3 regions of the Shewanella livingstonensis genome follow, and region 1 is predicted to be linked to each of the others. Evidence: riboswitches for the same ligand, from Rfam matches in the RefSeq annotation. Region 1 holds a riboswitch; each other region holds the start of a gene.
The links. Region 1 has a riboswitch for cobalamin ahead of EGC82_RS11340 (ABC transporter ATP-binding protein). Riboswitches for the same ligand answer to the same signal wherever they lie in the genome.
Positions count from the first base shown of each region.

Region 1 (2,279 bases):
CCATGTGTTAAATGGGTAGGCTGTACAACAATATTACTAAAGCCTAAGTCTTGTAAATCAGCGAGAGTACCAAGAACATTTTTTACATTATATAAGGTTGCGGGTACATTCTGATGTTCTGCAATATAGGTTTTATCTGTTGCTCTTTTGTGCCATTTTTTTCTGATAAAATTAGAGGTAAACGCAAGTCTGACTTCTGTATTTGGATACCTGGTTTGCATTGACGATTTTATATCAAGTAGCGATGCAAGAGTCGAATCATAAGTGGTACCAAAAGCGGCTATAACGATAGCGTTTTGGGGTTTGTTATCCATATTTTTTTCCGCTGCGTAACTATTAGAGATGAGTAAAGTTGAACCAATAATGACAGCAAATACCTTATTAAATCGTTTCATATGTGGTCCTTATATTGTAAATCAATAGAACTTAATAAGCCTGTTCGGCTTCCAGCATGAATTAACTGACAATAGATGATCAGCGGGTATTTCGACGTGGTCACTCTACTTATTTAGAAGTATTGAATGCAATATTAATTGTTATTGTTTATGCCATAGGGCTCAAGTATTTATTTATTAATATGAGAAGTAATGTGCAAAAATGGTTCTTTATTAAAATTAGTGTTAATAATCTCATATTTTATCAATATTTTGTGTGATATGAGTTTTAATGAAACAGTTAATAACCCCATAATCAATATTTTTTTTACACAGTTAAATAACGCATTACTCCCTAATCTCTACAGGCTCAGGCTGAGAAGGTGCATGAAATTAAATTCATTAATAATTGCTAAAATAACAGCTCAGTTTTTAACAGATATGAGTTGATATTTAAAGGTCGTGGGGGAAGGTCGAAATCAAATTGGTTATGGCGGGATTTCCGGGAAACAGGTCAATATCCATTTAAGGTACACTACTTAAGGGAGAATATATAGAGATTGGGTCATTGTCCAATACGGTTTAGATCACAGAACCATAACCTTGCTAAAAAAGCTGTTAATTATCACAGTGCTTTACTCATTATATCTCAATACACTTGCGAAGTTGATTTGCCATTTGGCCAGATTGTTGAATGAGTCTTAATATTTAATACTCATTCAACCCTAATTTGAGGGGGAACCAGATGTTATTTCTGGGCTGTACCCGCAACTGTAACTGTTTACCTTTATGTACCTAGATTTATATTATAAATGAGTCGTATACATAGAGACAAATCAGAAGCCAGAGAACCCTAATCAACAAAAAAGCTGAATATCGGGCGGGCCTATCCGAATCACAGTTCAGGTAAGATTGGTATTATTATGTTAATTTATAAAGACATATCCTTAATACCACCTTTACTGGGAAAGAAGTATACCTTTTCTTCTTCAGCAAAATTTAACGTTCTTGGCCGGAACATCAGTTTTAGGATTTCTTCTTTTTGAAGAATAATTAAAATTTATGCCAGTAAATAATGTTATGTCAACTTCAGAAGTGCCTTTATCAATCAATACTCCTGTATTAGAAGGTAAAAGTTTACATCGAAGTTTTGGAAAACGAAAAGCTGTAGATAATGCAAGTTTTTGCATTAATCGTGGAGATATATGCGCTTTCTTAGGGCCTAATGGTGCGGGTAAAACAACGTTAATTAAGATGTTAACAGGCCTAATCTCCCCCGATTCTGGTGATATTTTATATGATGGTCATGCACATAGTACTGATCGACTAGCATTAAAACAGTTAATTGGCGTTGTTCCGCAACATAATAATATTGATCGAGAATTAACCCCCGTAGAAAACCTTACCGTACACGGTTTGTTGTATAAAATGCGTGGCAAAGCACTCACACATAGAATTAACGAAAGTTTAGCCTTCGCCGAACTTGAAGAACACCGAGATATCCCTTCAGAGAAATTATCAGGCGGAATGAAACGTAAGCTCGTCATAGCTCGTGCGCTTATGCACAATCCTAAAATTCTATTCCTTGACGAACCAACGGTAGGACTCGACCCTCATAGCCGACGTAAAATGTGGGATTTTTTATCCAAAATAAATAAAGAATTCGACTGTACCATTTTCCTCACCACTCATTATATAGAAGAAGCTGAAAGAATGGCCAGTAGGGTCATTTTTATCGATCGTGGCAAAATTATTGCAGACAGTAATGTAGAAACATTAAAGCAAGATTTAGGTTCTCATGTACTTGAAGTAGGGCAAGATCGTCGACAAGAGTTTTTTGCCAGCCGTGGGCATGCCATGAACCGATTAGCCGAATTAGCTGAAACAGTGAGTATCAGACAGACA
Region 1 covers NZ_CP034015.1:2,646,250-2,648,528, forward strand. The annotation lists gene EGC82_RS11335 (sirohydrochlorin cobaltochelatase) at 1-395, opposite strand, end outside; cobalamin riboswitch at 1,074-1,242, shown strand; gene EGC82_RS11340 (ABC transporter ATP-binding protein) at 1,455-2,279, shown strand, end outside.

Region 2 (2,279 bases), 1.3 Mb from region 1:
AGCTCGAGGCTGTACATGGTTTATTAGGCTGTACCAGCATGCCTAATATTCATCAATCTTTAGCGGCAGTTGAAGAGCCTTATATCACCAGTCCACAAGGTGAAATGGGCTATTTTACGGTAATAAGTGATGACGAAAATGTCTACTTAATTCATAAATCGATTCGTACAGCGGTGTTTACGATAGATACAGTACCCATCACTATCGATAATTATCGTGATTTCATGACTCATCCCTAGTTTAATTCTCGTATTGGCCCTAATCTTGAACCTTAGTTTTGCATCCTGAATCTTAGCATCCATATTCAAGTGCTTAGCTCTTGCTCAGATAGTCAGTTTTGAGCTTTAGTCCTTAGATTTAGTTCTTAGATTAAGTCCCTAGATTTAGTATAAACATGCTCACATCGAAACTTTGCACAGTATTGAGGTGCTTGCTGAGCCTCTTAAATATTATCAATCGATATGTTAAACCATCAATAAGTTGAATTATCTGTGAGTTAACCTTTTGTGAGTATCAAATTCCCCTGTGGATCCGTTATAATCGCCGCGCTATTATTTTATGATGGCAACGATAGTCAAACAGTACGTGCTACGCAATGCTAGCGTTGGCCAATCAAACACATATTTTCAATCATGAGTTGAACCTCAACTCATGTTATTTCAATAGTTAACCGCAACTCTTAATGAGAGCTGAGGTTAGTTAGTCAATCTTTACGGTGCTTGTTGTGGATCTATCGATCTCAGCTGGATAATCGGGAAACCAGTGCAAATCTGGTACTGCCCCCGCAACGGTGATTGGTGAGAGTCAGGTACGCAACAGCGTTGCGTTAATCATCTCGACTCGCGTGTGTTGCCCCCAGGGGCAACGCCACAACCTCAGTCCGGAGACCGGCCTTAAAGGTGATTTCGATGATTTCGGTGGGCAGATCTCGAAATGTAATGTGACATCGCTTGTCGGCTTGTTCTATAGACGCTGTCTATTGAGTAAGCCGACTGCAGTGATGTATATTGCGGCGCTATTGCCCCATTTTTCCTTTCAGGAGTTAAAGGTAAATGGGTACTAAACCAACAAAAATCGCACTGCTATTAAGTGCTGTCTTCAGTGTAGTCAGTGCTAATGCTATCGCGGCTGATCCCGCTACTACATCCTCTTCGGCAATCACCATGGATGAAACCATTGTGGTTATTGGCCGTACTGCTGCTAACCCTTTAAATATTGCTGCCAATGTTAATGTTATTGATGCTGCTGATATTCAAATGAGTGGGGCCACCAATTTAACCGATTTATTACGTGGACAGTCTGGTATTCAGGTGTCGGATAATAACTCGGGCACTGTATTTTCTATGCGTGGTTTTTCTGCATCACAAGCGGCTAATAATACACTTATTTTAGTTGATGGACGCAGACTGAATAATATTGATATTTCAGCGCCAAGCATTGAATCTATCCCAATTAATTTAATTGAGCGAGTTGAGATTTTATCAGGTAGCGCAGGGGTGTTGTATGGTGACCAAGCTGTTGGCGGTGTGATTAATATCATTACCAAAGCACCGACTGAAACCGGCGGAGGTTTACAAGTCAGTGGTGGCAGTTTTGATACCTACGAAGCTAAAGGTGATATTTCAGGTGCTATCAACAACGCATGGCGTTATTTTCTAGCGGCAAGCTATAAAGACAGTGATAATTATCGCGATAATAATGAGAGTGAAACAGGCTCTATTTTAGGTCGCTTACAGTATCAAACTGATACCGAAGACTTTTATGTAGAAGTTAATTATTTTGATAATGATCGTCAAGCGCCTGGCGCGCTAACGTTAGCGCAATACGAAGCCGACCCTCGCCAAGTTGCGGCTTTTTCTGCGGGTGAATACACTCATGAAATGACCACAGCACTGCGCAGTGGTTACCAATACCAGCTGAATAATATTTGGGCCTTAGGCGCAGATTTAACTTATTCAGACACATTAACCACGAGTATATTGTTTGGTGGTGCAGGGCGTATTGAGCGGGATCTATTAAGTTTTTCACCTAAAGCCACAGCTGACTACCATTTAGAACATGGCGATTTAAATTTTGTTGCCGGTGTTGATGTGAGTAAAGGTGAAGCAGATTTCGATACGCTTTATACGCAACGAAATAATGAACAGACACAAAAGAGCGCCTATGTGCAAGCATCAGTGCCTATTACGCCTACTTTATCTTATGTTGTTGGTGGTCGATACTCAGAAGTGACTGACGATTTATATGACCAATTACTTTATCCTAACCGTGTTGAAATC
Region 2 covers NZ_CP034015.1:1,334,012-1,336,290, forward strand. The annotation lists gene EGC82_RS05780 (hypothetical protein) at 1-239, shown strand, start outside; cobalamin riboswitch at 697-910, shown strand; gene EGC82_RS05785 (TonB-dependent receptor) at 1,053-2,279, shown strand, end outside.
Region 2: it holds a riboswitch for cobalamin, as region 1 does, so the genes downstream of both, EGC82_RS05785 (TonB-dependent receptor) here and EGC82_RS11340 (ABC transporter ATP-binding protein) in region 1, are expected to answer to the same signal.

Region 3 (2,279 bases), 1.3 Mb from region 1:
TACGACCACAGCGCCAAATGACGCCCCAGAACTAATACCAAATAAATAAGGATCGGCTAACGGATTACGGGTCACGGTTTGCAATACACTGCCAGCAATAGACAACCCTGCACCAGCCACAAAGGCCAATAAAATCCGCGGTAAACGTAATTCAAGCACAATTCGCTCAGTTAACTTAATCGCATGGTCACTGCCATTAATAGCACTCGCCATGTCGCCACCTAATAAAGTATTAAATATCATCAATACGTCATTAAGATGAATATTAGCGGCACCAAAACTCGCGGCAAAAATAGGCGTAAGTAGGGTGGCAAACACTAACAAACTAAAGCAAACATAATATCGGCGTTGGGATGCATCAATCATTATTAGGACACCCTTTTTGGCTTGCTTGGTAGCCATAAAAATAACTGATTAACGGTTTACCATGCTGTGGATGCACATTGATGTCGCAGCACACGCCAAACACCTCGCTAATTTGCCGCTCGGTTAACACCTCTGTTGGGGTGCCTTTTGCAATTAAACGTCCCTGGTCGAGTAGTAATAACTTGTCGCACATTGCGCTGGCTAAGTTTAGATCATGTATAGACGCAATAACGCTAATGCCTAATGACTTAACCAGTTCAAGAATTTGAATTTGATAACGAATATCTAAATGATTGGTAGGTTCATCTAAAATAAGAATATGCGGCTGCTGCACAATAGCGCGAGCGATAAGTGCACGTTGCTTCTCACCGCCAGATAACAGTTCATATTGTTGTTGCGCTTTTTCATACAAGCCTACTTTGGTCAATGCACTTAATACACGCTCTCGATCTTGGGCAGTATTAGGATCAAATAAGCCTTTATGCGGTGTTAGTCCCATAGTGACTAACTGTTCGGTTGTCATGTCAAAATAATGCGGCGTATCTTGTTGCACCACCGCAATATTTTGCGCTAGTAACTTAGATGAAAACTCGCTGATAGATTGAGAAAAAATATCAATATCGCCGCTAGTCGGCACAATATAACGATATAAACAACGTAATAGGCTCGACTTACCCGCACCATTAGGGCCAATTAAGCCTAGCATTTGCCCTTTAGGTAGGCTGAAATGAATATCAGCCAGAATCGTTTTATTATCAACTTGCCAAAAAAGATGATTTACATCTAACACAGATTCAGACATGTAAGTTACCTCGCCATGTCTCATTAATTAACACATACATCTATTTAATAACTCCCCTAAGTCACCCGCTTAGGCATGGATATTGAGGCGATTCAAAGCTGGTATCTGACTTATGCACCAATAGGTAATAGGTCCATTTACAGTTGCGGGTACAGTTTGGGCTTATCCCAATTCCCAATACCTTGAAAGGCACTATGATTTTGAAACTATAATTTTGAAGCTATGATTTTGAAACTACGAGCTTGAAACTACGAGCTTGAAACTACGAGCTTGAAACTACGAGCTTGAAACGACAGTTTTAATACTACAAACCTAAAGCTATAATTTTAAAATAATAATCTTAAACAATGGATTTAAAATAATATCTTAGATAAATGGTCATAAAGCAACGACGACGGTGCAATGATTATGACGCAAATAATAGCCTAATAGCGATAACATTATAGGCGAGGCGACGATGCTTCAATTTATAACGCTATAACACCGTTTTATTATCATCAAGCCTTAGGCCAATGTAGTGTAAAACTCACGTTAGCGGCCTTATTATTCACAACCTCAGGTTGAAAACTATCAATATTATCAACACCGTCAGGCCAATAAACATCGAGCGCCATAATAGCAGCATAGGGGATCGCTAGGTTAGCAAATAATCCGCTACATTGGCCTGCATTAAGCACATATCCCATAATACATCTCATTACACCACCATGAGTTACCACCAATGCCTGAGGAATTGATTCATCTGCCTCATTCAACACTTGCTGCAAACTGTCGACAACTGTCATTAACCCCTGCTGCACCCGCTCAGCAAAATCGACCACACTTTCGCCCTTCTCGGGGGTGTTTTCAACCTTCCATGGATCCTGCCAATAAGCATCAAATTGGCTTGGGCTTGCATGATAAATCTCATCAAATGCTTGGCCATCCCACACGCCAAAATTGACCTCTTGTAAGGTTGGTAAAACTTGCAACGGTACCGATAACTGTTGCGACAAAGCCTGTGCAAACTGGTGACAACGTATTAAAGGCGAACTAAATAGCTGGCTTATGGGTTGCGGCACGCAAGTAAAGGCGCGCTGCATTTGTTCGCGCCCCAGCGCCGTTAATGGTA
Region 3 covers NZ_CP034015.1:1,393,117-1,395,395, reverse strand. The annotation lists gene EGC82_RS06030 (FecCD family ABC transporter permease) at 1-366, opposite strand, end outside; gene EGC82_RS06025 (ABC transporter ATP-binding protein) at 359-1,168, opposite strand; cobalamin riboswitch at 1,248-1,368, opposite strand; gene EGC82_RS06020 (histidine phosphatase family protein) at 1,666-2,279, opposite strand, start outside.
Region 3: it holds a riboswitch for cobalamin, as region 1 does, so the genes downstream of both, EGC82_RS06025 (ABC transporter ATP-binding protein) here and EGC82_RS11340 (ABC transporter ATP-binding protein) in region 1, are expected to answer to the same signal.